3 regions of the Streptomyces sp. NPDC058464 genome follow, and region 1 is predicted to be linked to each of the others. Evidence: riboswitches for the same ligand, from Rfam matches in the RefSeq annotation. Region 1 holds a riboswitch; each other region holds the start of a gene.
The links. Region 1 has a riboswitch for thiamine pyrophosphate ahead of thiC (phosphomethylpyrimidine synthase ThiC). Riboswitches for the same ligand answer to the same signal wherever they lie in the genome.
Positions count from the first base shown of each region.

Region 2: it holds a riboswitch for thiamine pyrophosphate, as region 1 does, so the genes downstream of both, ACFWPQ_RS17235 (thiamine ABC transporter substrate binding subunit) here and thiC (phosphomethylpyrimidine synthase ThiC) in region 1, are expected to answer to the same signal.
Region 3: it holds a riboswitch for thiamine pyrophosphate, as region 1 does, so the genes downstream of both, thiO (glycine oxidase ThiO) here and thiC (phosphomethylpyrimidine synthase ThiC) in region 1, are expected to answer to the same signal.

Region 1 covers NZ_JBHXMA010000029.1:87,097-96,603, forward strand. Annotated here, with positions in the region: gene ACFWPQ_RS33370 (metallophosphoesterase) at 1-534, shown strand, start outside; gene ACFWPQ_RS33375 (hypothetical protein) at 716-1,585, shown strand; gene ACFWPQ_RS33380 (helix-turn-helix domain-containing protein) at 1,632-2,048, opposite strand; gene ACFWPQ_RS33385 (NADP-dependent oxidoreductase) at 2,205-3,143, shown strand; gene ACFWPQ_RS33390 (NUDIX domain-containing protein) at 3,177-3,605, shown strand; gene thiC (phosphomethylpyrimidine synthase ThiC) at 3,681-5,483, opposite strand; TPP riboswitch at 5,476-5,653, opposite strand; gene ACFWPQ_RS33400 (YibE/F family protein) at 5,725-7,332, shown strand; gene ACFWPQ_RS33405 (SsgA family sporulation/cell division regulator) at 7,503-7,940, opposite strand; gene ACFWPQ_RS33410 (IclR family transcriptional regulator) at 8,039-8,827, opposite strand; gene ACFWPQ_RS33415 (DUF5326 family protein) at 9,039-9,251, opposite strand; gene ACFWPQ_RS33420 (cupin domain-containing protein) at 9,417-9,507, opposite strand, start outside.
Region 2 covers NZ_JBHXMA010000011.1:129,267-138,773, forward strand. Annotated here, with positions in the region: gene tsf (translation elongation factor Ts) at 1-316, shown strand, start outside; gene pyrH (UMP kinase) at 531-1,289, shown strand; gene frr (ribosome recycling factor) at 1,436-1,993, shown strand; gene ACFWPQ_RS17215 (phosphatidate cytidylyltransferase) at 2,314-3,333, shown strand; gene ACFWPQ_RS17220 (cytochrome P450) at 3,711-4,955, shown strand; gene ACFWPQ_RS17225 (VOC family protein) at 4,993-5,781, shown strand; gene rlmN (23S rRNA (adenine(2503)-C(2))-methyltransferase RlmN) at 5,850-6,956, shown strand; TPP riboswitch at 7,000-7,107, shown strand; gene ACFWPQ_RS17235 (thiamine ABC transporter substrate binding subunit) at 7,180-8,298, shown strand; gene ACFWPQ_RS17240 (ABC transporter permease) at 8,343-9,507, shown strand, end outside.
Region 3 covers NZ_JBHXMA010000042.1:7,612-17,118, forward strand. Annotated here, with positions in the region: gene ACFWPQ_RS40275 (phytoene desaturase family protein) at 1-1,213, shown strand, start outside; gene ACFWPQ_RS40280 (hypothetical protein) at 1,241-2,266, opposite strand; gene metF (methylenetetrahydrofolate reductase [NAD(P)H]) at 2,323-3,246, opposite strand; gene thiE (thiamine phosphate synthase) at 3,380-4,027, opposite strand; gene ACFWPQ_RS40295 (Rv2175c family DNA-binding protein) at 4,060-4,425, opposite strand; gene ACFWPQ_RS40300 (NAD(P)/FAD-dependent oxidoreductase) at 4,547-5,779, opposite strand; TPP riboswitch at 5,933-6,044, shown strand; gene thiO (glycine oxidase ThiO) at 6,042-7,211, shown strand; gene thiS (sulfur carrier protein ThiS) at 7,208-7,420, shown strand; gene ACFWPQ_RS40315 (thiazole synthase) at 7,426-8,220, shown strand; gene pknB (Stk1 family PASTA domain-containing Ser/Thr kinase) at 8,471-9,507, shown strand, end outside.

The DNA of each region.
Region 1 (9,507 bases):
GTCAACTCCGGCGCGGGCACCGCCACCTTCCAGGCGGCCTGGCTGCTCAACGGCGGCCAGAAGACCGACATGGACCGGCTCCAGGACCACCACCTGCAGTGGATGGCCCGCCTGGACGCCGTCGAGGAGGTCGACGGCTATCTGCTGGTCCACTCCGACACCACCGCCTACCTCGACTACGGCGACTCGATCGAGGCGGTCAACGACACGGTCCGCGAGACCATCACGCGTAATGACGCGGACGAGGTGTGGGATCTGTTCCGCAAGTTCACCAAGCGCTTCTCCTTCCGCGACGAGGGGGGTGCAGACGCCGTCCGTTCCCTTCTCGATACGTACGGAGGCACCCGCATCGTTCACGGACACAGCCCGATTCCCTATCTGCTGGGAGAAGTCGGCTCCGAGGAGGGCGAAGAGGGCAACGGCCCCGTTGTGGAGGGACCGCACGTCTACGCCGACGGGCTCGCCATCGCCATGGACGGCGGCGTGACCATGGCCGGAAAGCTGCTGGTGAGGCAACTTCCGCTGGACAACTGAGCTTTCGCCGGGCTGTTCGATCCCCCCGACGTCACACGCGGGACACCCCCAATTTCCGGCAACCCCCTGTCACCGCGTGCCGTAACGGCTCTACCATCGGTTTATCCGTAGCAGGCTCCCCTCCGTTTCTGCCCGACGGCTCGCCGGCGTGCGAGCCACCAGCCCTACGGAGCATCGGGGGATGCACATGAACAGCGTTCCGCAGCACCTGCACAGCGAGGACCGCCAGGAGTACGAGCGGATCCTCGACGAGGCGCTGCGCTCCGCCCAGTACCGTCCCGAACTGGCCGGTATAGGCCAGCGTTTGAACACCGAACAGCTGCGCACCATGGCGCTCAACGCCACCACTCTGATCACGGCGGCCGCGGCGACCGAGTACCAGCACTATGTGAAGGTCCGCGAGGAACTGCGCAATCCGGCGCGGTCCACCCCGGCCGCCGTCCACGAACCCGGCTCCGTGGAGCCGGGCGCGGGCGGCGCCATGGGGCTCGCCACCACCCTCGGCGAGGCCGCCGAGACGACCGGCGCCGGAGGCTTCGCCCTCGCCCTGGTCCTGGCGCCCGTGCTCGCCGGTACCGCCGCCGCCATCTTCCTGCTCGTCGGCTACGTCCTGAAGATGCTGGACCCGGCCCCGGCGTTCGCCCAGACCATGCTCACCGCGGGCTGGGTGTTCGGCGTCGTGACCGCGGCCGCCATCATCATGGCCGGCGCGGGACTGCTGCTCACCGCACTGCGCAACAGCCCCTCGCTGGAGGCCGGAGCCTACGGCGAACCCGGCGGGGAGGTGGCCAAGGCCCGCGAGGCCTGGCGGGACGCCCTGCTGGAGCGCGGCATCCTGCCCTTCCTGCGGGAAGCACTGGCCACCGACACCGGCACGGCCGGACTGCGGCACACCGCCCCGTCGAGCCCGGCGGGCCGGATGCCGCGGCTCGGCTACGACCGTCCCGGCTTCAGCACCGACGACGGCGCCGCACCCGCCCCCCGCCCGAGCTTCACCAGCCCGGACTACACCAGCCCGGACTTCGGAGGCCCGGAACACCAGCCGGAATGACGCCGGCTTGCGCCCCCGGCCAGGGGGCGCAGGCCGGACAACCGGTCTAGGAGGCCGCGCCGGGGAGCTGACGGGCAGCGCGCCCGTCGAACTCCTCCCGCGCCGCCTGCATGGCGGCCACGTTCGCCTGCGACCAGTCGGTGATGCGCTGCACGAGCCCGCCCGCCTCCCGGCCCAGCCGGGTCAGCCGGTACTCGACCCGCGGCGGCACCGTCGGATACACCGTGCGCGTCAGCAGTCCCTCCCGCTCCAGCGCGCGCAGGGTCTGCGTCAGCACCTTCGGTGTCACGCCGTCCAGCCGTCTGCGCAGCTCCGCGAACCGCATGGGCCGGCCGTCCGCAAGGGCCACCAGCACCAGCATGGTCCACTTGCCGGCGATCACGTCCAGCACGGCACGGGTGGGGCAGTCGCGCAGGAAGACGTCCACGCCGCCGTGTTCTCTCAAGTCGAAGCCGGTATCCATGAGGAACCTCGATATCAGGAAAGTGCCTTCTTCCACAGGGCGGTTGCCGGGGCCGAACATGGAACGCGCCGCGACCGCCGCGGCCACCACAACGACCGCGACCCGCCGCTAGCCTCCGCGGCCTGTCGCTCCCCGTCGCCGAGGAGCCCTGATCCGATGTCCGCCCGTATGCATGCCGTCGTCCAGTCCGTGTTCGGTGGTCCCGAGACGCTGGAGTACGCCGAGACCGGCATACCGGAGCCGGGCCCCGGAGAGGTCCTGCTGCGGGTCGCCGGGGCCGGGGTCAATCCCGGCGACGCGGTGCTCCGCTCCGGCCGGGTGCCGGAGCTGGTCGAGCTGCCGTGGACGCCGGGCAACGATGTCGCAGGCACCGTGGAGCGGGTCGGTGAGGGCGTGACACGGTTCGCCCCGGGCGACAGGGTGTACGGCCTGCTGCCGGTCTCCCGGCGCGGTGCGTACGCCGAGTTCACCGCTGTACCGGCCGGGGCGCTGGCCCCCGCTCCCGGGAACGTGGATCTGGCGGTCGCGGGTGCCGTCCCCCTCGCCGCGGTGACCGCCTGGCAGGCACTGGCGGTGCTGGCGCGGGTCCGGCCCGGTGACCGGGTGCTCATCCACGCGGCGGCCGGTGGCGTCGGCCATGTCGCGGTGCAGCTGGCCAAGGAGCTGGGGGCGTACGTCATCGGCACGGCCCGGGGCGGCCGGCACGACCTGCTGCGCGGGCTGGGTGCCGACGAGCTGATCGACTACACGACCACCGGCTTCGAGTCCGCCGTGGCTCCGGTGGACACGGTTCTGGACCTGGTCGGCGGCTCCTACGGACCGCGCTCCCTCGATGTGCTGCGCCCCGGCGGCCTGCTCGTCGGTGCGTCGATCGACCCGGGAACGGACGAACGCCAGGCGGCCGAGCGCGGGATGCGCTACGTGTGGGTCACTGCCGCCCCCTCCGGTGAGCTGCTGGAACGGATCACGGAACGTATCGAGGCGGGCAGGCTGCGGATACTCGTCCAGGACACCTACCCGCTGTCCGAGGCCGCCGAGGCCCACCGCGCGATCGAGGCCGGCCGCACCGCCGGAAAGCTCGTCATGGTCCCGTGAAAGGCACCACCGTCCCCCTATGAAGGTCCGTCCATGAAGGTCCGTCACAAGGTGCGCGTGGTCCTGCTCGACGGTGACCACCTGGTTCTCCTGCGCCGGGGATGGCCGGGTGGCTCCCCGTACTGGACGACGGTGGACGGCAGCGTCGAACCCGACGACGCCGGTCTCGAAGCGGCACTGCGCCGGGAGGTCATGGAGGAGATCGGCGCCACGATCGGTCCCGCCACACCCCTCCTGACCGTGACCGAACCGGGCGGGACGCTCACCGTCACCCGGCACTTCTTCCTCGCCGACCTGCTGGACACGGACCCGGACCGCCGCGACGGCCCCGAGGTGGACACCGGCGACTTCGAGCCGGTCCGGATCCCGCCGAACCCCACCGCCGTGACCGCACTCGACCTGCACCCACCCGAACTCGCCGCGTACGTGCTGGCCCACGTCGAGGCATGGCGAGCCCGATAGCCGAGGCGGTCCCGACGGCCGGGCCGTGTGCCGGAGCCCACTTCCCGAGCCTCCGGCACACTCCCGGGTCCGCCCTCAGTCCGCGATCGGCAGATACACCCGGTTCCCCGCAGCCGCGAACTCCTTCGACTTCTGAGCCATCCCCGCCTCGACCTCGTCCCGACTCCCGCCGTGCTCGCGCCGGATGTCCTGCGAGATCTTCATCGAGCAGAACTTCGGCCCGCACATCGAGCAGAAGTGCGCCGTCTTCGCCGGCTCCGCCGGCAGCGTCTCGTCGTGGAACTCTCGGGCCGTATCCGGGTCCAGGGCGAGGTTGAACTGGTCCTCCCACCGGAACTCGAAGCGGGCGTCGGACAGCGCGTCGTCCCACTCCTGTGCGCCCGGGTGGCCCTTGGCGAGGTCGGCCGCGTGGGCGGCGATCTTGTAGGTGATGACGCCGGTCTTGACGTCGTCCCGGTTGGGCAGGCCCAGGTGCTCCTTGGGCGTGACGTAGCAGAGCATCGCCGTGCCCCACCAGGCGATCATCGCGGCACCGATGCCGGAGGTGATGTGGTCGTACGCCGGCGCGACGTCCGTGGTCAGCGGGCCGAGCGTATAGAACGGAGCTTCATCGCAGATCTCCTGCTGAAGGTCGATGTTCTCCTTGATCTTGTGCATCGGGACATGGCCCGGGCCCTCGATCATCGTCTGTACGTGGAAACGCTTCGCGATCCGGTTGAGTTCCCCGAGGGTACGCAGTTCCGCAAACTGGGCCTCGTCGTTGGCGTCCGCGATGGAGCCGGGGCGCAGGCCGTCGCCCAGGGAGTACGTGACGTCGTAGGCGGCGAGGATCTCGCAGAGTTCCTCGAAGTTCTCGTACAGGAACGACTCCTTGTGGTGCGCGAGGCACCAGGCCGCCATGATCGAGCCGCCGCGCGAGACGATCCCGGTCTTGCGGTTGGCGGTGAGCGGCACGTACGGGAGGCGTACGCCCGCGTGGACAGTCATGTAGTCCACGCCCTGCTCGGCCTGTTCGACGACCGTGTCCTTGTAGATCTCCCAGGTCAGTTCCTCGGCCCTGCCGTCGACCTTCTCCAGGGCCTGGTACAGCGGCACCGTGCCGATGGGGACGGGGGAGTTGCGCAGCACCCACTCGCGGGTGGTGTGGATGTTGCGGCCGGTGGAGAGGTCCATGACCGTGTCGGCGCCCCAGCGGGTCGCCCAGGTCATCTTCTCGACCTCCTCCTCGATGGAGGAGGTGACCGCGGAGTTGCCGATGTTGGCGTTGACCTTCACCAGGAACCGCTTGCCGATGATCATCGGCTCGATCTCCGGGTGGTTGACGTTGGCGGGCAGTACGGCCCTGCCCGCCGCGATCTCCTCGCGGACCACCTCGGGAGAAACGTTCTCGCGGATGGCCACGTACTCCATCTCCGGGGTGATCTCGCCCCGGCGGGCGTACGCGAGCTGCGTCACCGCCTCGCCGTCCCGGCTGCGGCGCGGCTGGCGCGGGCGGCCCGGGAAGACCGCGTCCAGGTTGCGCAGGCCACCACGCGGCGAGGTGTGCTTGATCCCGTCGTCCTCGGGACGGACGGGCCGGCCCGCGTACTCGGCGGTGTCGCCGCGGGCGATGATCCAGTTCTCCCGCAGCGGCGGCAGGCCCCTGCGGACGTCGGTCTCGACGAGCGGATCGGTGTACGGGCCCGAGGTGTCGTAGAGCGTGACCGACTGCCCGTTGGTGAGGTGCACCTGACGGACCGGCACCCGCAGATCGGGGCGGGTGCCCTCGACATACCCCTTGTGCCAGCCGATGGACTTCCCGACCTCCGGCGACTTTTCACCCGAAATGGGCTGTTCGTCCTGGCTGAAGGCAGGCGTGCGTGCGTCCTTGTTGGCCATGAGACCTACTCCCTACGCCGGCATTACCCGGTAACAGGTTCGGCGGTCGACGCAGCGGCTTCCGTCGGGCGGCGTTTCATGTGAAACATCACTCGTTCCACGTGAAACATCGCGAATACGGAGGTCAGCGCCCTCTCAGCCCGGTGCTCCGAGCTCCCGCGTGTGCAAAGGTGCCTCCACGCTAGCGTCAATTCGGGCGCGGTGAACAGAGGGCCCCTGCCGTTCTTGCGATGATCGGGCGGTGACCTCGACACAGCAGCACCCCTATCCGCCCCCCGAGCCGCGGCGCGGCAACGGCGCCGCGCAGGGCGGCGGACCCGGCCACGGGGGCCATGGTGCCGGTGACGGACACACCCACGGTCAGGGCGAGCAGTACGACCAGGGGCACGCCCTCAGCCACACCCACCATCACGACAACGGCCAGGCCCCCGGCCACAGTCACGGCCACGGAGAGGCCCATGGCCATTCGGCCAACGGCCGGCCCCATGGCCATGCGCCCGGTCCGAGCACCGGCCAGAGCGGCTCCGGACCCGGCGGTGGTCACGGCCACTCGCACGGGCACAGCCACAGCCACGGCCCCGCCGCGCCCGTCTCCAAGCATCTGCGCAAGGTCATCGCGGCGATCCTGATCCCCTTCACCGCCGCGGTCGTGGTCGGCCTGGTGGTGCTGTGGCCCGGCGGTGCCCCGCCGCACGAGCGCACCGGCGTCGGCTTCGACCGCCAGACGCAGGCGGCGACGGTCACCAAGGTCGTCTCGGTCAGCTGCAAGTCGGTCAACGCCTCCGGCGGCGGCTCGGCCGGAGACACCTCCACCGCCGACGGCGCTTCCTCGAAGGAGGAGGGAGACACCTGCAAGAAGGCCACGGTCCGGGTCGACGCCGGCAAGGACAAGGGCCGTACCTTCACCGAGATCGTGCAGCCCGACCAGTCGCGGCAGTTGCACGAGGGCGAGAAGGTCGTGGCAGCGTACGAGCCCTCCGCGCCCAAGGACCTCCAGTACTCCGTCACCGACGTGAACCGGAAGTTCCCGATGGCGCTGCTGGCCGGGATCTTCGCGCTCGCCGTGGTGGTGGTGGGCCGGCTGCGCGGTGTGATGGCGCTGGTCGCGCTGGCGGTCAGCTTCCTGGTGCTGACCCTGTTCATCCTGCCGGGAATCCTGCAGGGCTCGAACCCGCTGCTGATGGCGGTGGTCGGGTCGAGCGCCATCATGCTGATCGCCCTGTACATCTGCCACGGGTTGTCGGCCCGGACCTCGGTGGCCGTGCTCGGCACGCTGGTCTCGCTGTGCCTGATCGGACTGCTCGGCTCGGAGTTCATCGACTGGGCCGCGCTCACCGGCAACACCGACGACAACACCGGCCTGATCCACGGCCTGTATCCGTCGATCGACATGAGCGGTCTGCTGCTGGCCGGTGTCATCATCGGCTCGCTGGGTGTCCTGGACGACGTGACGGTGACCCAGACCTCGGCCGTCTGGGAGCTGCACGAGGCCAACCCGACAATGGGCTGGCGTGGGCTGTACCGGGCGGGCATCCGTATCGGCCGTGACCACATCGCGTCCGTCGTCAACACCCTCGTCCTGGCTTATGCGGGTGCCGCGCTGCCGCTGCTGCTGCTCTTCTCGATCGCGCAGAGCAGTGTGGCCACGGTCGCCAACAGCGAGCTGGTCGCCGAGGAGATCGTGCGCACCCTGGTCGGTTCGATCGGCCTGGTCGCCTCGGTGCCGGTCACCACGCTGCTCGCGGCCCTGGTGGTGTCCGCCGACCGGCCGGGCACGGAGACAGCCGTGTCCGTGGAGGCCGCGCCGGCCGCGGCACGGGGCGGACGGGGACGGCGCCGGAAGCGGTGAGGCGCGGTGGACGGCCCGGGAGGAGGCCGTCCACGAAGCACGAGGTGAGGCACGGACGGTCCGCATGAGAAGAAGCGTGCCGGCAGAGGCCTCGCACCGGACGCGCAGAAGCGTTCCTGCGCGTCCTCACGCGGCTCGGCGGAGCGGCGTGCGTCCCGTACCGTAACGCTTCAGCCGGCGCTCTGTTCCTCGGCCAGGATGCGGTCCAGGGCCTCGTCGAGGTGGGCGTCGAAGTCGGCGAGCGAACCCTCCTGGCCGAGCGGCACCAGCTTGTCCGTACGGTCGAGGAAAGCCACCAACGGAGGTGCGGAGGACCGGAACACCGCCTGGTCGCCGCCGACCTGAAGCCGGATCAGCACCTCGCCCAGCACCTCGGAATCGGCGGGCGCGATGTGCACATCGCCCTCGCCGCACGGCCGCCCCACCCCGTCGATCAGCAGCTCCCGGCCGAAGGCCCAGGTCACCGGCGCGTCCCCGGGCAGGTGGAAGGTGAGCCGGACGGCATAGGGATCACAGGTCTCGTAGCGCAACTCCACGGGGATGCGGAAGGAGAGCTCCTCCGAGACGAGAAAGCTCATCATGACTTCTGCTTGTACGGACTCGCGCATTGCCTACCCCGTCATATGACACCGACTGGCCGGGATTTATCCCTTGATGGTGGTCAAATCTTGCTGAACGTACACGGGAGATCACAAGGAGTGAGTTTTCAGATACTGATAGCGATCGCCAGGGAGCCCAGATGCCGGCTCACTTCGCCCTGCAACTGCCGGACGGCGGGCAGCAGCCGGTCGGCCTGGTGGAGAGGGAGGGAGACGGCGATCGTGGCGGCCGTGGTGCCGACGGTGAGGGGGATCGCCGCGCAGACCGTCCCCAGTGCGTACTCCTGGCGCTCCACCACCGGTTCCATCCGCCGCGTCCGTTCCAGCCGTCGCAGCAGGGTCTGGTCGTCACGGACCGTGTACGGGGTGAGGGGTCGCACCGGATAGCGGCCGAGATGGTCGCGGCGGACGTCCTCGTCCAGCTGGGAGAGCAGACACTGGCCGATGGCGTGCGCGTGCCCGGTCTCGCGGAAGCCGGCCCACTCCTCGACCGCCGGAGTCCCCGGGGAGTCGGAGACGCACATGACCTCGATCTCGCCGTCCCGGTACATGGCGTAGTACACCGGGACACCGATCGAATCGCGCCAGTGGGCGAGGGTGTCGACGACCGCGCTGCGACGTTTCTGCTGTGCTCCGCTGCTGCTCAGCCGCTCCGCCGCCTCACCGAGGAAGAACAGCCCCTTGTCGCGGCGCAGGTAGCCCTCGTGAACGAGGGTGCGCAGCAGGTGGTAGGCGGTGGGCAGCGCGAGGCCGGTCTCCCGGGCCAGTTGTTTGGCGGGTGCGCCGTGCGCGTGTCCGGCGACGCACTCCAGCAGGCGCATCGCGCGCTGCACGGAGCCGATGAGCGTGGCCGAGTGTGGCTGTGCGGGGTCGACCGGGCCGGCCGGCCGCTGCACGGGGGGTGTGCCGGAACGTCGTTGGACGGGGGGTGCTGGATGTTCCGTGGGTGCGGGGGCGGCGTCAAGCGTGGCCAAGGGTCACTCCCGGAGCGCGAGGGGGTCAGCGACTCTAACCGTCCGCCACCGCTCCCGGTCCGGCTGTGCGGGAAACTTCCCTCCCCCGAGGGAACCGGTGATTCCTGTTACCGGCCACCGATTCCCACGGTCCTCACCAGTCGCTCTTCGACGAGGAGTTCGACATGAACTTCCGCACGATGTAGATCAGTCCGCCGACCAGCGCCACGAAGATCAGCAGCTTGAAGAGCAGGAAGACCACCCAGCTGATCACGGCCGTGATCAGGCCGCCGAACACGACCAGCGCGATGACCGGCACCGCGATCCACTTCACCCACCACGGCAGACCCGTGAAGATCTCTCGCATTGCCCTGTCCTCCGCCTTCTCGTGCGCTCCGGCACGTACGGTCTCGTGCGTCCCGCACGATGCGATGTCCTGCACTCGATGCTAGAGCCGCGAGGGGGCCGTTCGGAGGTCCCTGATCCCTTGTCCTCCCCTGACCCTTCCCCTAGGGAACCCCTAGAGCCGAGGTCAGGCCTCGGGGGGAGAGAAGACCACCAGAACCCTCAGATCCTCACTGATGTGATGGAACTTGTGGGCCACCCCGGCCGGAACGTACACC
Region 2 (9,507 bases), on a different contig from region 1:
CAAGCCGAACGCCGAGATCGCCAAGGGCGTCGCCCAGCACATCGCCGCCTTCGCGCCGAAGTACCTGGCCAAGGAGGACGTGCCGGCCGACGTCGTCGAGTCCGAGCGCCGCATCGCCGAGGAGACCACCCGCGCCGAGGGCAAGCCCGAGGCCGCGATCGCCAAGATCGTCGAGGGTCGTCTGAACGGCTTCTTCAAGGACGCCACGCTGCTCGGCCAGCCGTACGCGCTCGACAACAAGAAGTCGGTCCAGAAGGTTCTGGACGAGGCCGGTGTCACCCTGAAGCGCTTCACGCGCATCAAGGTCGGCATCTGAGTCCGTACCGCGATCGACGCGCGACCCACGGGGAAATCCCGATAGGGTCGGTCGACAGCAGTCGTCCGTACACACCGCCACACCCAGGGACGTGACGGACGGCGGCAGATCTGACGAGGAGGCCATTGCCGCGCATGGGCAGCGAAAAGCGACCCCACCGGCAATGGCCTTCTTCGTATGCGTATGTGCAACACGTGAAAGAGGCGGGATCTCCATGACCACCAAGGCCCAGAAGAGCGACGACGGCAAAGTACACGGCCGGTTTCTGCTGAAGCTGTCCGGAGAGGCCTTCTCCGGTGGCGGGGGCCTGGGCGTGGACCCGGACGTGGTGCACAAGATCGCCCGCGAGATCGCGGCCGTCGTCCGCGACGGCGCGCAGGTCGCCGTCGTCATCGGCGGCGGCAACTTCTTCCGCGGCGCCGAACTCCAGCAGCGCGGCATGGACCGGGCCCGCTCCGACTACATGGGCATGCTCGGCACCGTGATGAACTGCCTCGCCCTCCAGGACTTCCTGGAGAAGGAGGGCATCGACAGCCGGGTGCAGACCGCGATCACCATGGGACAGGTCGCCGAGCCCTACATCCCGCTGCGCGCCGTGCGCCACCTGGAGAAGGGCCGTGTGGTCATCTTCGGCGCCGGTATGGGCATGCCGTACTTCTCCACCGACACCACCGCCGCCCAGCGCGCCCTGGAGATCGACGCCGAGGCGCTGCTCATGGGCAAGAACGGCGTGGACGGGGTCTACGACTCCGACCCCAAGACCAACCCCGACGCCGTCAAGTTCGACTCCCTCGGCTACGGCGAGGTCATCACCCGCGAGCTCAAGGTCGCCGACGCCACCGCGATCACGCTCTGCCGTGACAACAAGCTGCCGATCCTGGTGTTCGAGCTGGTGACGGAGGGCAATATCGCGCGCGCCGTCAAGGGTGAGAAGATCGGCACGCTGGTGGGTGACCAGGGCAGCCGGGACTGACCGGCACCGCCTGACGCACCCTGACCGGGGGATGGACAATGTCCTGCCGGTCGGGAACCGTCAGGGAAAGAAGACGCGACGCAGCCGGCCGCCGCCCCGCAACGGAACCGCAGCCGGGCCTTACTCAAGACACGCAGGAGCAAGTGGTGATCGAAGAGACCCTCCTCGAAGCCGAGGAGAAGATGGAGAAGGCCGTCGTGGTCGCCAAGGAGGACTTCGCCGCGATCCGCACCGGCCGTGCGCACCCGGCGATGTTCAACAAGATCGTGGCCGACTACTACGGCGCGCCGACGCCGATCAACCAGCTGGCCTCGTTCTCCGTGCCGGAACCGCGCATGGCGGTCGTGACCCCGTTCGACAAGACGGCCCTGCGCAACATCGAGCAGGCGATCCGCGACTCGGACCTGGGCGTCAACCCGAGCAACGACGGCAACATCATCCGTGTGGTGTTCCCGGAGCTCACCGAGGAGCGCCGCCGCGACTACATCAAGGTCGCCAAGGGCAAGGCGGAGGACTCCAAGGTCTCCATCCGCTCCGTGCGCCGCAAGGCCAAGGACGCCATCGACAAGCTGATCAAGGACGGCGAGGTCGGCGAGGACGAGGGCCGCCGCGCCGAGAAGGAGCTCGACGACACCACCGCGAAGTACGTCGCGCAGGTGGACGAGCTCCTCAAGCACAAGGAAGCGGAGCTTCTCGAAGTCTGATGAACGACTCATCCTGGGGAGCCCCGCCGCACGCCGGGCCGCAGGCCGGGCAGGCGGGCTCACCCGCCGGGCAGGCCGGATCACCGGCCGGGTACTGGGGACCGAACGATCAGGGCACCGGCCAGGGCTACGACCACGGCCACGGGCCGGCCTCCGGCGAGGGGTACGGTGCTGGTCAGGGCTATGGTCCCGGCCAGGGGTACGGTCCTGGCCAGGGGTACGACCTCGGCCCTGGCCACGGCTATGACCAGGGGCATGTCCAGGGAGCCGTCCCGGCGGGTCCCGCATACGATGCGCAGAACGCGCCTCAGACTCGCCCCATGCCCATCGTGCCCGACGACGTACCCGCGTACGGCTCAGACCAGGACGACGATCGGGGGGCCGCTCGGCTGAGCGGCCCCTTGTTCCGAGACGAGACGTTCCGCAACGACACCCCGTCGGCGCAGCCTCTGCCTCACGCGGCGGCGCCGCAGAATCCGGAGCCCATGCCCGACGCCCCACAGCCGGCGCCCGTGCCGCAGAAGAAGAGCGCGGGACGCGACCTGGGTGCGGCCATAGGTGTCGGCGTCGGACTGGGCGTCGTGATCGTGGCGTCCCTGTTCGTCGTCAAGGCCGTCTTCGTCGGCGTCGTGGCGGTCGCGGTCGTGGTCGGCCTGTGGGAACTGACCAGCCGGCTCCAGGAGCGCAAGGGCATCAAGGCGCCCCTGGTCCCGTTGGCGCTCGGCGGCGCCGCGATGGTGGTGGCCGGCTACGCCCGGGGCGCGGAGGGTGCCTGGGTGGCCCTGGCGCTCACCGGTCTGGCCATCCTGGTCTGGCGGATGACGGAACCGCCGGAGGGCTATCTCAAGGATGTCACGGCGGGTCTCTTCGCGGCGTTCTACGTCCCGTTCCTGGCCACGTTCGTCGCGATGATGCTCACCGCCGACGACGGCCCCTTCCGGGTCATGACCTTCCTGCTCCTCACGGTGGTCAGCGACACCGGCGCCTACGCGGTCGGCTGGCGCTTCGGCACCCACAAGCTCGCTCCGCGCATCAGCCCCGGCAAGACCCGCGAGGGCCTGGTCGGCGCGGTGCTGTTCGCGATGGTCGCGGGCGCGCTGTGCATGCAGTTCCTGATCGACGACGGCACCTGGTGGCAGGGCCTGCTGCTCGGCCTCGCGGTCGCCGCCAGCGCCACGCTCGGCGACCTCGGCGAGTCCATGATCAAGCGGGACCTCGGCATCAAGGACATGGGCACGCTGCTCCCGGGCCACGGCGGCATCATGGACCGACTGGACTCGCTGCTGCCGACGGCGCCGGTGGTGTGGTTGTTGATGGTCTTGTTCGTCGGGAGTGGGTGACGGTGGGCCACGGCGCCACGCCGCGGTAGCGGCAAGTCGACACAGCATGGACCGACTGGACTCGCTGCTGCCGACGGCGCCGGTGGTGTGGTTGTTGATGGTGCTGTTCGTCGGCAGCGGCTGATCCGCTTCGCCGGCCGCGGCCGATCTCCTTCGTCGGCGGCGGCCGATCTACAGACACGTCGGCAGTGGCTGCCGTACAGCTGTCGTAGGCGAGCCCCCGTCCTTCACAGGGCGGGGGCTCGGCGGTATCTCGGCCCCGGATGACGCAGCAGAAATCGCATGGTCATGTCGGTCGGAGGCAAACTCCCTGTGAGGACGCTGTGTCTTCAGACGTGCAGGGAGTGCGCGTCTTCAGGCGTGCAGGGAGTGTGCCCATGCCCCTCGACCCGGCCCCGGCCTCCACCCCGTCCCCGACCCCGCCTCCTCCGCCGGTGCGGTTCTGGCCCGTCGACGATCTGCCCGCGCTCGACCCGGACCCGTTCCTGGACGAGTTGCTGCGCGACGAGCCGGTCACCCGGATCAGGCTCGCGCACGGCGAGGGGGACGCCTGGCTGGTCACCCGGTACGAGGACGTCCGCTTCGTCACCTCCGACCCGCGTTTCTCCCGGGAGGCGGTCGTCGGCCGCGACATCACCAGCATGCGCCCGGCTCCCGTGGCCTCCCAGACAGCGGGCCTCCAGTACATCGACCCGCCCCGGCACAACCGGCTGCGCCGGGTCGTCGCCCGGGCCTTCACCGGGCGGGCCATGCAGCGGCTGCGGCCGATGGCGGAGCGCCGGGCCGGTGAACTCCTCGACACGATGGAGGCCGCGGGCCCGCCGGCCGACCTCATGGAGCATCTGCACGGCCCCTTCCCGATCGCCGTGATCCGTGACTTCCTCGGCGTCGACGAGAAGGACTGGCACCGCTGGGCGGCCACCGGCGAGGCCCTGCTCTCCGCGGGCCCCGACGCCGAGGCGCGCGCCCGGGAGGCCGCCCGCACCACCCGGGCCCGGATCTCCGAGCTGCTGCAGAGCCGCCGCGAGGAGCCCCGCGAGGACCTCGCCGGGGTGCTGGCCCAGGCCACCGCGGACGGCGAGATCACCGGCGACGAGGCGATCTCCCTGGCCACCGCCATCCAGGTCAGCGGTGGTCACGCGGTCCGCAACAACAGCGGCTCGATGATGTACGCGCTGCTCACCCACCCCAAGCACCTGGACCGGCTGCGCCGTGAGCCGGAGCTGCTCCCCAAGGCCGTGGACGAGCTGTTCCGCTACGTCCCGCACCGCAACGGCGTCGGCATCCCGCGCGTCGCCGTCGAGGACGTCGAGGTCGGCGGCCAGCTGATCCGGGCCGGCGAGGTCGTCTACAACGCCTATGTCGCCGCCAACCGCGACCCCGCGGTCTTCACCGACCCCGACGACCTGGACTTCGACCGCACCAACGGCCCCCACCTGGCCTTCGGCCACGGTCCCCACCACTGCATGGCCGCGATCATGGCCCGCATGGAGGCCGAGACCATGATCGGCTCGGTCCTCGCCCGCTTCCCGGACATCCGCCTGGCGGTACCTCCCGAGGAGGTCGAGTTCCAGCGCCAGGGCCTGATCCGGGGACCGCGTACGCTGCCCGTGACCTGGTGAGCGAAGACGGCCGCGGACGGCCGAGGAGGACCCCGCCATGCTGACGACCCAGTACGTTCCCGGCGCCCCGAACTGGCTCGACGTGGGCACCCCCGACACTGGCGCGAGCGCCGCCTTCTACTCCGCCGTCTTCGGCTGGCAGCACCGGTCGGCCGGACCGGAGGCCGGCGGCTACGGCTTCTTCGAGCAGGACGGCAGGACGGTCGCCGGGATCGGCCCGCTCACCGAGGAGGGCGCGAGCGCGTCCTGGCGGGTGTACTTCCACACCCCGGACGCCGACGCCACCGCCAAGGCCGTGGAGCAGGCGGGCGGCAGCGTCCGGATCGCCCCGGCGGACGTCTTCGCCTTCGGGCGGGCGGCCGCCTTCGTCGACCCCACCGGCGCGGACTTCGCGGTCTGGCAGCCGGGCGAGACCAAGGGCCTGGACGTCGTCGCGGTCCCCGGCAGCCTCGCCAGAACGGAGCTGTACACCACCGACGCGAGCGCGGCGAAGGCCTTCTACGAGTCGGTCTTCTCCTGGCAGACCCGCGACGTGCCGATGGGCCCGGGGCTGACCTACACGATCCTCACCCCGGCCGGCGCCGGCCCGGCGGCGGCCCACGGCGGGCTGATGCAGCTGCCCCAGGCCAACCTCGACGCCGGATCGACCCCGGAATGGCACCCGTACTTCGAGGTGACCGACTGCGACGCCACGCTGGCCAGGGCCACCGAGGCCGGAGCCACCGTCCTCATCCCGGTCACCGAAGCCCCGGGCATCGGCCGCTTCGCCATGTTCCTCGACCCCCTCGGCGCCCTCCTCGCCATCATCACCACCGCCGGGCGCTGAGCCCCCGGCCCCCCGCCGAAACCCACGGTCGCGGGCCACCACAGTTGATCTGCGACACTGGTTGGGTTATGCCTAAGCCCGGAGAACTCACTTTCGTCGCGCCGCGCGGAGCCAAGAAGCCGCCGCGGCATCTCGCCGATCTCTCGCCCGCCGAGCGCAAGGACGCGGTGGCCGAGGTCGGGGAGAAGCCGTTTCGTGCCAAGCAGCTCTCGCAGCACTACTTCGCGCGGTACGCGCACGACCCCGAGCAGTGGACGGACATCCCGGCCGGCTCGCGGGACAAGCTGCGGGAGGCGCTGTTCCCCGAGCTGATGACCGTCGTGCGGCATCTGTCGACCGACGAGGGGACGACCCGCAAGACGCTGTGGAAGCTCTTCGACGGGACGCTCGTCGAGTCGGTGCTGATGCGCTACCCGGACCGGGTGACCATGTGCATCAGCTCGCAGGCCGGCTGCGGGATGAACTGCCCGTTCTGCGCGACCGGGCAGGCGGGGCTCGACCGGAACCTGTCCACCGCCGAGATCGTGCACCAGATCGTCGACGGGATGCGGGCGCTCCGGGACGGCGAGGTGCCCGGCGGGCCCGCGCGGCTGTCCAACATCGTCTTCATGGGGATGGGGGAGCCGCTCGCCAACTACAAGCGGGTGGTCGGCGCCATCCGGGCGCTCACCGATCCCGCGCCGGACGGACTGGGGCTCTCGCAGCGCGGGATCACCGTCTCGACCGTCGGACTCGTCCCGGCCATCCACCGGTTCGCCGACGAGGGCTTCAAGTGCCGGCTCGCGATCTCGCTGCACGCCCCCGACGACGAACTGCGCGACACCCTCGTCCCCGTGAACACGCGGTGGAAGGTGCGCGAGGTCCTCGACGCCGGGTTCGAGTACGTCGAGAAGAGCGGGCGGCGGCTCAGCATCGAGTACGCGCTCATCCGCGACATCAACGACCAGGCCTGGCGGGGGGACCGGCTGGGGCGCCTGCTCAAGGGCAAGCCCGTGCACGTCAACCTCATCCCGCTGAACCCGACGCCGGGTTCGAAGTGGACCGCGTCGCGGCCGGAGGACGAGAAGGCGTTCGTCGAGGCGATCGAGGCGCACGGGGTGCCGGTCACCGTCCGGGACACCCGGGGCCAGGAGATCGACGGGGCCTGTGGTCAGCTCGCGGCCACCGAGAGGTAACCGCCCTGGACACCGAGCGGTAGGATCTGGCCAACACATCTTCATAATCCGACAGGGGAGCGCCACAGCGCTGAGAGTGCGGCAACCGGGCCGCAGACCCTCTGAACCTCGCCCAGGTCATTCTGGGTAGGAAGTTCGGTCATCACTCAAGCTGTTGCGCCCTGCCCGCACACCGCGGGCAGGGCCGCGTCTCTTCCTGGTCAACTCCAGGAGGAATGAACCAGTGCACATCAGGCACACCAGAACCATCGTGGCCGCGGCGGTCGGGCTCGGGCTCGTGACGCTGTCCGCGTGCTCGTCGTCGGACAGCGGGTCCGACTCCGACTCCAAGACCGTCACCCTCGTCAGCCACGACTCGTGGGCCGTCTCCAAGAACGTGCTCCAGGACTTCGAGAAGCAGTCCGGCTACAAGGTCAGGGTCCTCAAGGACGGCGACGCCGGACAGGCCGTCAACAAGGCGATCCTGACCAAGGACAACCCGCAGGGCGACGTCTTCTTCGGCGTCGACAACACCCTGCTCTCCAGGGCCCTCGACAACGGTCTCTTCCAGCCGTACGAGGCGAAGGGGCTCGACACGGTCGGTACGGCGTACCAGCTCGACGCGGCCGAGCACCGGGTCACGCCCATCGACTACGGCGACATCTGCGTCAACTACGACAAGGCGTACTTCAGCAAGCACAAGCTGACCCCGCCGACGTCGTACGCCGACCTCGTCAAGCCCCAGTACAAGAACCTCCTCGTCACCGAGAACGCGTCCACCTCCTCGCCGGGGCTCGGCTTCCTGCTCGGGTCCGCGGCGCAGTACGGGGATGGGGGCACCTCCCGCTCGAGCGAAGCCGAGAGTGGGGGAGGCTGGCAGGGCTACTGGAAGCAGCTCAAGGCCAACGGCGTCAAGGTCGTCGACGGCTGGGAGCAGGCCTACAACGAGGAGTTCTCCGGCTCGGCCGGCGGGAAGAAGGCGGGCGGCGACCGGCCGCTCGTCGTGTCGTACGCTTCCTCGCCGCCCGCCGAGGTCATCTACGCCGATCCGAAGCCGAGCACCGCGCCCACCGGCGTCGCGACCGGCACCTGTTTCCGGCAGATCGAGTTCGCGGGACTGCTGAGCAACGCCGGGAACACCAAGGGCGGCAAGGCGCTCATCGACTTCCTGGTCTCCAGGGAGTTCCAGGAGGACATGCCGCTGAACATGTTCGTGTACCCGGTGGTGAAGGGCGCGAGCGTGCCCGCCGAGTTCACGGAGTACGGGCCCGCCGCCCAGGATCCCGAGACCATGGCGCCCGACAAGATCGCCGCCAACCGTGACCAGTGGGTCAAGACGTGGACGTCACTCGTACTGAAGTAGCCCCGCACAAGGGCCGTTCGGGGAGCGCGGCGCGGCTCGGGCTGATGGCCCTGCCCGTCGCGTTCTTCGCCGTCTTCTTCGCCTGGCCGGTCGCGGCGATCGTCACGCGCGGCCTGAAGGTCGACGGGGTCTGGCGGTTCGGCCGGATCGCCGACGTCCTCGGCCAGTCCGACATCCGGCACGTGCTCTGGTTCACCACCTGGCAGGCGCTCGCCTCCACCGCGCTCACCCTGCTGGCCGCGCTGCCCGCCGCCCATGTCTTCGCCCGCCTCGACTTCCCCGGCAAGCAGGTGCTGCGGGCGGTGGTGACGGTTCCCTTCGTGCTGCCGACGGTCGTGGTGGGGACCGCCTTCCTCGCGCTCGTCGGGCGGGGCGGGCTGCTGGACGAGTGGTGGGGGGTACGGCTCGACACCACTGTCTGGGCGATCCTGCTGGCGCACGTCTTCTTCAACTACGCGGTCGTCGTACGGACCGTGGGCGGGCTCTGGGCCCAGCTGGACCCCCGGCAGGAGGAGGCCGCCCGGATGCTCGGCGCCTCCCCGCTGGGCGCCTGGCGGAAGGTCACCCTGCCCGCGCTCGCGCCCGCCGTGGCCGCCGCCGCGCTGATGGTGTTCCTGTTCACCTTCACCTCCTTCGGCGTGGTGCAGATCCTCGGCGGGCCCACCTTCTCCACCCTCGAAGTGGAGATCTACCGGCAGACCTCCGAGATCTTCGACCTCTCCACGGCCGCCGTCCTGACGATCGTGCAGTTCGCCGCGGTCGGCGCGATCCTCGCCGTGCACGCGTGGACGGTACGGCGGCGGGAGAGCGCGCTGCGGCTGGTGGACCCGTCGGTGACGGCACGCCGGCCGCGCGGGGCCGGGCAGTGGGCGCTGCTCGCCGGGGTCCTGGCCACCATCGCCGTGCTGCTCGTGCTGCCGCTGGCCGTGCTGGTGCGGCGGTCGCTGGACGGGGGGTTCGGGTACTACCGGGCTCTGGGCGACTCGGACGGCGGGACCTTCCTGGTCGCGCCGATCGAGTCGGTGGTCAATTCCCTGGAGTACGCGGTCGCGGCCACCGCCATCGCGGTGGTGATCGGCGGACTCGCGGCCGCCGCGCTGGCCCGGCGGGACGCGGGGCGGCTGGTGCGGGGGTTCGACGCGCTGCTGATGCTGCCGCTCGGGGTGTCCGCGGTGACCGTCGGCTTCGGCTTCCTGATCGCGCTCGACA
Region 3 (9,507 bases), on a different contig from region 1:
GAACGCGTCCCGCGCGGGCGTCGTGACCGCCCTGGACGAGGCGCTCGGGGCCGGCGCCGGGCAGCGCTGGGGCGACTTCCTGGTGCGGGCCCGGGAGGCCTGGGACCGCACCCGGCGCCCCCTCCTGGAGGAGCCGCTGTGGCCGAACTGGCAGGTGCTGGCCGAGCGCGAGCCGTATCCGTCGGTGCCGCACAAGAAGCTGCTGCGCACCCGCCGGGCGGCCACGCTCGCCGAGATCGGCGCCTGGGAGCTGCGCGACGAGCGGCTCGCCGCCCTCCTGAACAGCCACGCGCTCGCCCATGGCCTCAACCCCCGGGACACGCCGGCGAGCGCGGCCGTGCTGCCGTATCTGGAGCATGCCTTCGGGACCTGGTATGTGCGCGGTGGCACCAGGGAGTTGGCGCGTGCGGTGTACGAGCGGTGCGTGCGCCGGAGAGTGGAGTTCGTGTTCGGCGCCGAGGTCACGGCGGTGCTGGCGAAGGACGGCCGCGCGGCGGGGGTGGAGCTGGCCGACGGCGGTGTGATCGACGTGGACCAGGTGGTGGCCGGGGTGGATCCGGTGCGGCTAGACGCCCTCACCCGGCGCACGGGGTGCCCGCTGGACGCCGACGGCGATGTCCGGGCCGACCTGCGGTCTCCTCGTCCGGGCCGCTTCACCGTGCTGCTCGCGCTGCGTGGCGGGCCCGAGGCCGGTGCCGCGCACCGCACGGTCGTGCACGCCCCGGACGAGGAGACCGAGCTGGACCTGCTGGCCTCGCCCGGCGGCGACCTGCCGGTGCGCCCCACCGTGACGGTGCTGCGCCCCGACGACCCTGCGCTCAGACCGGACGACGGCCACGAGTCCGTGGTGCTGTCCGCGGTGCTGTCGGCCGAGGCCGGCTGGGAGCGGGAGAGCACCGCCCGGGCCTGCACGGACTTCCTCCTGGAAGCCGCCGAGGCCGCCGTCCCGGGGCTGCGGGAGCGCCTGCTCTGGCACGAGACACGGCAGCCGGAACCGGGCACGGAGACCGCCGGGTCCGGGGGGATCTCCGCTCCCGCCCTCGCCGCCGGCCGGGGCCGTTTCCTGCACCCGGCCAACTCCACCCGGCTGCCGGGCCTTTACCGGGTGGGCGGCTGGTCGCACCCCGGCGGCGGGCTGCCGCACGCGGGCATGTCGGGCGCGCTGGTGGCGGGACTGATCGTGGAGGGACCGGAGTTCCGCGGCTCGCAGTGAGCCGGGTGCTCCGGGAGCGGGAGCGCCTCAGAAACGGTACTGCTGCTCGTCGTACCCGTTGCCCTGCTGGCCCTGCTGCTGCCCCTGCCCGTCGCCCTGGCCCTGGCCCTGGCCCTGGCCCTGGTAGGGGTACTGCTGCTCCTGCGGGAGTTCGCCACCGTAGGTCTCGTCGCCGCGCTGCTGCGGGACCCAGACACCGCCCGCAGGGGTCTCGCCGTAGCCGCCGGTGCCGTTGTCGTACTGGCCCTGGGCGTAGCCCTGCTGGTCGTACTGCTGGGTGCCGTACGACGACTGGTCGTACCCGGCGCCGCCGTAGGTCTGGTTGTTGCCGATGTACGGGTCGGAGTAGTTCGCGTACTGCTGCTGGGCGCCCGTGTCGTAGCCGTACTGCTGCTGGCCGTAGCCGGAGTAGTCGTAGGCGTAGTTCTGGTCGGTGCCCTGGGCGGCGTAGGCCTGGTCCTGGCCGGCGGTCGCGTAGGCGGCCTGCTGGTCGCCGGTGGCGGCGTAGCCGGAGTCGCGGTAGACGCCGTAGGAGCCGGTGTCCTCGGGCATCGGCTGCGGCTCGTACACCGCGGTGGACTCGGCCGCGCCGGGCTCCATGGTGCGGGCCGCCGGGGTGAAGACGTCGTCACGCTCGTAGTCGTCACCGCCGTAGGACGGCATACTGCCCGTGGCGTAGGCGCCCTGCTGCTCGGCGTAGGCGGCGTCGGCCGCGTCCGGGTCGGTGGCCTCCAGGCCCGGGTCCTCGTCCGGCTCGCCGCGGCGGCGCTTGGTCAGGCCGCCGTCACCGTCCGTGCCGGGGCGCTTGACCGCCCAGCCGGCCTCGAAGCCGCGGCGGAACGACAGCGTGACGTACGTCTGGCCGACCGCGAACGCGATCGCACCCACACCGATCACGATGACCGACGGGATCAGGACGCCGAAGACGACCCCGAGGAAGCCGACGAAGGCGAGCAGCCGCCAGCGCAGCCGCGCCTTGTACTGCAGCAGTACCTCGCCGAGCAACCACAGCGCGACGATGCCGAACGCTACGTAGAGGACCGTCCAGCCCATGTACGCCCCTCCTCCTGTGACCGCTACGCAGTGTGTCGTACTCCGGTGCGGCCGGTCTAGGCCCGCGGGGGATGGTGCAGGCCCAGGTTCTCGTAGATTTCCAGCGTGGCCGTGGAGCTGTTGAGCGTGATGAAGTGCAGTCCTGGCACTCCCTCGGCCAGCAGCCGGGCGCAGAACTCCGTGGCGTATTCGATACCGATGGAGCGTACCGCCGCCGGATCGTCTTTGGCTGTGAGGATCCGCTCTTTCAGGGCGTCCGGGAACGCGGCGTTGCTGAGTTTGGGCAGCCGTTCCAGCATCTTCACACTGGTGACAGGCAGGATTTCCGGAATGACCGGGGTCTCGCAGCCGGCCGCGACGACCCGGTCACGAAGGCGAAGGTACGACTCGGCCTGGAAGAACATCTGCGTGATGGCGTAGTCGGCGCCCGCGCGGCACTTGTCGACGAAGTGCCGGACGTCGGTGTCCCAGTCACTGGAGCGCGGGTGCATCTCCGGGAAGGCGGCGACGCCCACGCAGAAGTCTCCCGACTCCTTGATGAGCCGGACGAGTTCGGCCGCGTAGGTCAGGCCCTGCGGGTGCGCCACCCAGTCGCCCATCGGGTCGCCGGGCGGGTCGCCGCGCACCGCGAGCATGTTGCGGATCCCGGCGTCCGCGTACTGGCCGATGATGTTGCGCAGTTCGGCCAGCGAGTGGTCGACCGCGGTGAGGTGGGCGACCGGGGTGAGCGTGGTGTCGGCGACGATCTGCTCGGTCTCCTTGACCGTGCCCGCGCGGGTGGAACCGCCGGCGCCGTAGGTGACGGAGACGAAGTCGGGGGCGACCGCCTCGACCCTCCGGAGCGCGCTCCACAGGTTCCGCTCACCCTTGGGGGTCTTCGGCGCCGAGAACTCGAACGAGTACGTGGTCTTGCCGGTGGCGAGCATGTCGCGCACGGTGCGCGCGCGGTCAGTCCTGGTCGATGCGGTTCCGAGGGCCATACCCGCAGGTTAGCCAGGGGCGGACGGTCACCCAACCGAACTCGGGATATTTGCCCGAATTGTCGAGCTCGCGTCCGGATACTGGACAAGTTTCCGGACAGCCGGACGAGCGGGGAGCCTGACAGGCAGACGGTTACGCCGACCGCAGCCGCTTGGCGAACTCGGCCGCCGCCGCGCCCGGGTCGTCGGCCGCGGTGAGCGCGCGGACCACGACCACGCGACGGGCCCCCGCGTCCAGCACCTGGTCGAGATTGCCGAGGTCGATGCCGCCGATGGCGAACCAGGGGCGGTCGGTGCCGAGCGCGGCGGTGTACCGCACCAGGCCGAGGCCGGGCGCGGGGCGGCCGGGCTTGGTGGGGGTGGGCCAACAGGGGCCGGTGCAGAAGTAGTCCACGCCGTCCTGGACGGCGGCCGCGGCGGCCTCGGACTCGGCGTGCGTGGAACGGCCGATCAGGACGTCCGGGCCGAGGATCGCGCGGGCCGCCGGGACCGGCAGGTCGCCCTGGCCGAGGTGGAGCACGTCGGCGCCGGCCGCGTGGGCCACGTCGGCGCGGTCGTTGACCGCGAGCAGCTTGCCGTGCCGGGCGCAGGCGTCGGCGAACACCGCGAGGTGCTCCAGCTCCTCGGCGGCCTCCATGCCCTTGTCGCGCAGTTGCACGACGTCGACACCGCCCGCCAGGACCGCGTCCAGGAACTCCGCGAGGTCGCCCTGCTCCTTACGGGCGTCCGTGCACAGGTAGAGCCGGGCGTCGGCCAGCTGGGCGCGGGCGGTGTCGGTCATCGGTGTCCCCCGTCGATTCGGTACTGGTTGCCTCAGACGGCGAGCGCCTGGGCGCGACGCTTCACCTCCGTGCCGCGATTCTCGCTGAGCGCCTGTGCGGGGGTGCCCGGCAGGGTCTCGTCGGGAGTGAAGAGCCACTCCAGCATCTCTTCGTCCGTGAAGCCGTCGTCCCGCAGGAGCGTCAGGGTACCGGTCAGGCCCTTGACGACCTTGTCACCGTCGATGAAGGCGGCGGGGACGTGCAGTGCCTTGTTCTCACCGCGGCGGACGGCGATGAGCTGGCCCTCCTTGACCAGTTGCCGCACGCGCGTCACCTCGACGTCCATCATCTCTGCGATGTCGGGGAGGGTGAGCCAGGCGGGGACGAGAGCATCGGTCTTGGTGTCAATCTCGGTCACGGAACAAGGGTAGGCGTTCTGGCGGGTGGGCCGCGATGGGTGGTTGTTCGGGTGCGGCGCCGTGGGGGCTGGTCGCGCAGTTCCCCGCGCCCCTTTGGGGCGCGTTTCCCTCAGGGCGCTTTCAACCAGTCGTGGCGTTCTTGAGCGGATTGCCCGGGTCGGACAGGGCCTCCGGGTCCATCTGGCGGCCCGCCTCGATCAGGCGGCGGCCCTGGGCCAGGTCGCGTGGGCGGCCTACCGCCAGGAGAGCGACCAGGCGGTCCTCGCGGAGCCAGCAGACGCTCCAGGACGGGCCCGACGGGTCGCCGCGCCACACCAGGCGGTCGGCGGCGGCGTGGTGGCCCGCGTACTGGACGAAGCGGCCGAACTGTTCCGACCAGAAGTACGGGACCGGATCGTAGACCGCGTCGGACTCGCCGAGGATGTTGGCGGCGACCGTGCGCGGGCCCTGGAGGGCGTTGTCCCAGTGGTGGACCAGCAGGCGCTCGCCGTAGCGGCCGGACGGGAAGGAGGCGCAGTCGCCGACCGCGTAGACGTCCGGGGCGCTGGTGCGCAGACGGTCGTCGGCCAGCACGTCGCCGCGGGTGCCCAGCTCGATGCCGGAGCCGGTCAGCCAGGCGGTGGCGGGACGGGCGCCGATGCCGACCACGACGGCGCCGGCGGGCAGCCGCGAGCCGTCGTCGAGCAGCACCGCGCCGGGCTCGACGCCGGCCACGCGCGCGTGGGTGCGCAGTTCGGTGCCGCTGTCCGCGTACCAGGCGGTCATCGGCGCGGCGACCTCGGCCGGGAGCGCTCCCGCGAGCGGGCGGTCGGCGGCCTCCACGACCGTCACCGCGCAGCCGGCCTCGCGGGCCGCGGTGGCGAACTCGGCGCCGATCCAGCCCGCGCCGACGACCACGATGTCGTGCTGCCGGGCGAGCACCGGACGCAGCCGCTCAGCGTCGTCCAGGGTGCGCAGCAGATGGACGCCGGGCACGCCCTCGGTGCCGGGCAGCGTGATCGGCTCGGCGCCGGTGGCGAGGACCAGGACGTCGTACGGCACCGGTCCGGCCTCGGTGTCCAGCTCGTGGTCGGCGGCGCGCACGCCCAGCGCGTCGCGCCCGAGCGCCAGCTCGATGCCGAGCGCCTCGAAGTCGACCTCGAAGGCGGAGCCCTCCGACTTGCCGAGCAGCACGGCCTTGGAGAGCGGCGGCCGGTCGTACGGCTGGTGCGGCTCGGCGCCGATCAGCGTGATGGTTCCGGTGAACCCCCGCTCGCGCAGGGCGACGGCGGTCTGCACCCCGGCCATCCCCGCGCCCACGACGACCACGCGCCGCGTCTGTGACGTGCCCCGTCGCTGCGTCTGCTCGCTCACGTGATCACCATAGACAAGAACGATAGACAACTGACAAAGAGTCAGTCAGCGGTCGTGGCGAGTGACCTGTTCCACAGCGCCGTCCGAGGCATCGTCCCCAGCGCCGGCCGAGGCCGTCTTACAAGGGCGGAGCTCCGCGGGCTAGGGTGGCGGGGAAGCACACGCGGGAGCCCGGACGCACCGGGCTGAGAGGGAGGCTGGCGGCCTCCGACCGTACGAACCTGATCCGGGTCATGCCGGCGAAGGGAGGGGCTGGACGCCCATGTCCTCACGTACGTCAGACGTCCTCGTCATCGGGGGCGGAATCATCGGCCTGGTCACGGCCTGGCGAGCGGCTCAGCGCGGGCTCGACGTCACCGTGGTCGACCCGGCGCCCGGTGGCGGGGCCGCGCAGGTCGCGGCCGGGATGCTGGCCGCGGTCACCGAGCTGCACTACGGCGAGCAGACCCTGCTGGGGCTCAACCTGGCCTCCGCGCGCCGCTATCCCGGCTTCGCCGCCGAGCTGACCGAGCTCACCGGCCACGACCTCGGGTACCGGCGCTGCGGCACGCTCGCGGTCGCGCTGGACGCCGACGACCGCGCCCATCTGCGCGAGCTGCACGCCCTCCAGCAGCAGTCGGGCCTGGAGTCCGAATGGCTGTCCGGGCGGGAGTGCCGGCGCCTGGAGCCGATGCTCGCGCCGGGTGTGCGCGGCGGGCTGCGGGTCGACGGCGACCACCAGATCGACCCGCGCCGGCTGGCGGCCGCGCTGGTGGCCGCGTGCGAGCGGGCCGGGGTGGCCTTCCACCGCGACTGGGCCGAGCGCCTGGAGGTGGTACGGGGGCGGGCCGCCGGAGTCGTCACCCGGACGGGTGCGGCCCTGGGCGCCGGGCAGGTGGTGCTCGCGGGCGGCAGCCTGAGCGGGCGGCTGGCGGGCGTGCCGGACGACGTGCTGCCGCCGGTGCGGCCGGTGAAGGGGCAGGTGCTGCGGCTGACCGTGCCCGCGCGGTACGCGCCGTTCCTCAGCCGGACCGTACGGGCCGTGGTGCGCGGCGGGAACGTCTACCTGGTGCCCCGGGAGAACGGCGAGCTGGTCGTCGGCGCGACCAGCGAGGAGCTCGGCTGGGACACGACGGTCACCGCGGGCGGCGTGTACGAGCTGCTGCGCGACGCGCACGAGCTGGTCCCGGGGATCACCGAGCTGCCCCTGACCGAGACCCGGGCCGGACTGCGCCCCTGCTCCCCCGACAACGCGCCGCTGCTCGGGCCGACCCTCCTCGACGGGCTGCTGCTGGCCACCGGGCACTACCGCAACGGGGTGCTCCTCACGCCGGTCACCGGAGACGTGATGGCGGAGCTGCTGGCCGGCGGCGAGCCGCCGGAGGAGGCCCGTCCGTTCACGCCGAGGCGATTCGGCACCGTTCCCGGCGTCCTTGTGGAGCAGACCGCATGACCATCTCCGTCACCATCTCCGTCAACGGGGAGCACCGGGAGATCGCCCCGGGCACCGCTCTCGACACGCTCGTGCGGTCCCTCACCGCCGCGCCCTCCGGGGTGGCCGCGGCCGTCAACGAGACCGTCGTACCGCGCGGGCAGTGGGCGACGACCGGGCTCGCCGACGGTGACCGCGTGGAAGTCCTGACCGCCGTGCAGGGAGGCTGAGCGCCGTGGCCGACGATCCCTTCGTCCTCGGGGGTACGACGTTCTCCTCCCGGTTGATCATGGGTACCGGGGGTGCGCCCAGCCTGGAGGTGCTGGAGCGGGCGCTCGTCGCGTCCGGGACCGAGCTGACCACGGTCGCGATGCGGCGGGTGGACCCGGGGGTACGGGGCTCCGTGCTGTCGGTCCTCGACCGGCTCGGGATCCGGGTGCTGCCGAACACGGCGGGGTGCTACACCGCCGGGGAGGCCGTGCTGACGGCCCGGCTGGCGCGGGAGGCGCTGGGCACCTCGCTGATCAAGCTGGAGGTCATCGCCGACGAGCGGACCTTGCTCCCCGATCCGGTCGAGCTCCTTGACGCGGCGGAGACGCTGGTGGACGACGGGTTCACGGTGCTGCCGTACACGAACGACGATCCCGTGCTGGCCCGGAAGCTGGAGGACGTGGGGTGCGCCGCGGTGATGCCGCTGGGGTCGCCGATCGGGTCCGGGCTCGGGATCCGCAACCCGCACAACTTCCAGCTGATCGTCGAGCACGCGCGCGTGCCGGTGATCCTGGACGCGGGAGCCGGTACGGCGTCGGACGTGGCGCTGGCGATGGAGCTGGGGTGTGCCGGGGTGATGCTGGCGTCGGCGGTGACGCGGGCGCAGGATCCCGAGCGGATGGCTCACGCCATGCGGGCCGGGGTGGAGGCGGGACGGCTGGCCCGGCTGGCGGGGCGGATTCCGCGTCGGTACCTCGCCGAGGCGTCCTCTCCTGCGGAGGGCCTGGCCGTGCTGGACCCCGAGCGCCCTGCGTTCTGACCGCCGGCCCGCTCCCGTCTGCTCTCCCACCCGCGCACCACCCGTGACTGTTTGCCGAGAAGCGGGACTCTCCCGTGGGGGCCGAGCGCCGTCGGCGTCCGCGGGTCGTGGGGGGATCGGCTCCGGCGGGGGTCGCGGGTGGGTAGGTGCATATTTCAGCCAGGTGCGAAGCGTCACAGGTGCGCTGCAGTCCGCCGGGGAAAGCGGTCTCACCTGTGGGGGTGTCAGCCGGTGCTCGTACACTCGGCGGGTGGATACGACCCTTCAGGACCCCCTCGTCGGGCAGGTGCTCGACGGCCGGTATCGCGTCGACGCGCGGATCGCCGTCGGCGGGATGGCCACGGTCTACCGGGCGCTGGACGTCCGGCTGGACCGCGTGCTCGCGCTGAAGGTGATGCACCCGGCGCTCGCCGCCGACGTGTCCTTCGTGGAGCGGTTCATCCGGGAGGCCAAGTCGGTCGCCCGATTGGCCCACCCGAACGTCGTCCAGGTCTACGACCAGGGGGCCGACCGGTCGTACGTGTATCTCGCCATGGAGTACATCGCCGGCTGCACCCTGCGTGACGTGCTGCGCGAGCGCGGCGCGCTGCAGCCGCGGGCCGCACTGGACATCCTGGAGCCGGTGCTGGCCGCGCTGGGCGCCGCGCACCGCGCCGGGTTCGTGCACCGGGACATGAAGCCCGAGAACGTGTTGATAGGGGACGACGGGCGGGTCAAGGTCGCGGACTTCGGGCTGGTGCGGTCCGTGGGCAGCTCCACCAACACGACGGGGGCCGTGCTCGGGACCGTGGCCTATCTCGCGCCCGAGCAGGTCGAGAGCGGGGCCGCCGATCCGCGCGTCGACGTGTACGCGTGCGGGGTCGTGCTCTACGAGATGCTCACCGGGGAGAAGCCGCACGACGGGGACTCGCCCGCGATCATCCTGTACAAGCATCTCCACGAGGACGTGCCGGCGCCCTCCGCCGTCGTGCCGGGGCTCGCCTACGAGCTGGACGAGCTGGTCGCCCGCGGGACCGCCCGGGATCCCGGGGTGCGGCCGTACGACGCCGTCGCGCTGCTCGCCCTGCTGCGGCAGGCGCGGAGCACGCTCGGCGCCGAGCAGCTGGACGCCGTGCCGCCGCAGGCGCTGGCGCAGGCGCACGACATCGGCGAGGACCGGACCAGTGTCATACCCCGGTCGTTGACGGTGCCCCGGCCGCTGCCCGTCAACGAGGAGGACGAGCGGGCCGAGGCAGTGCTGCGGACCAGCCGGTTCGAGGCGGCGCCGGTGCCGGACCGGCGGCGCGG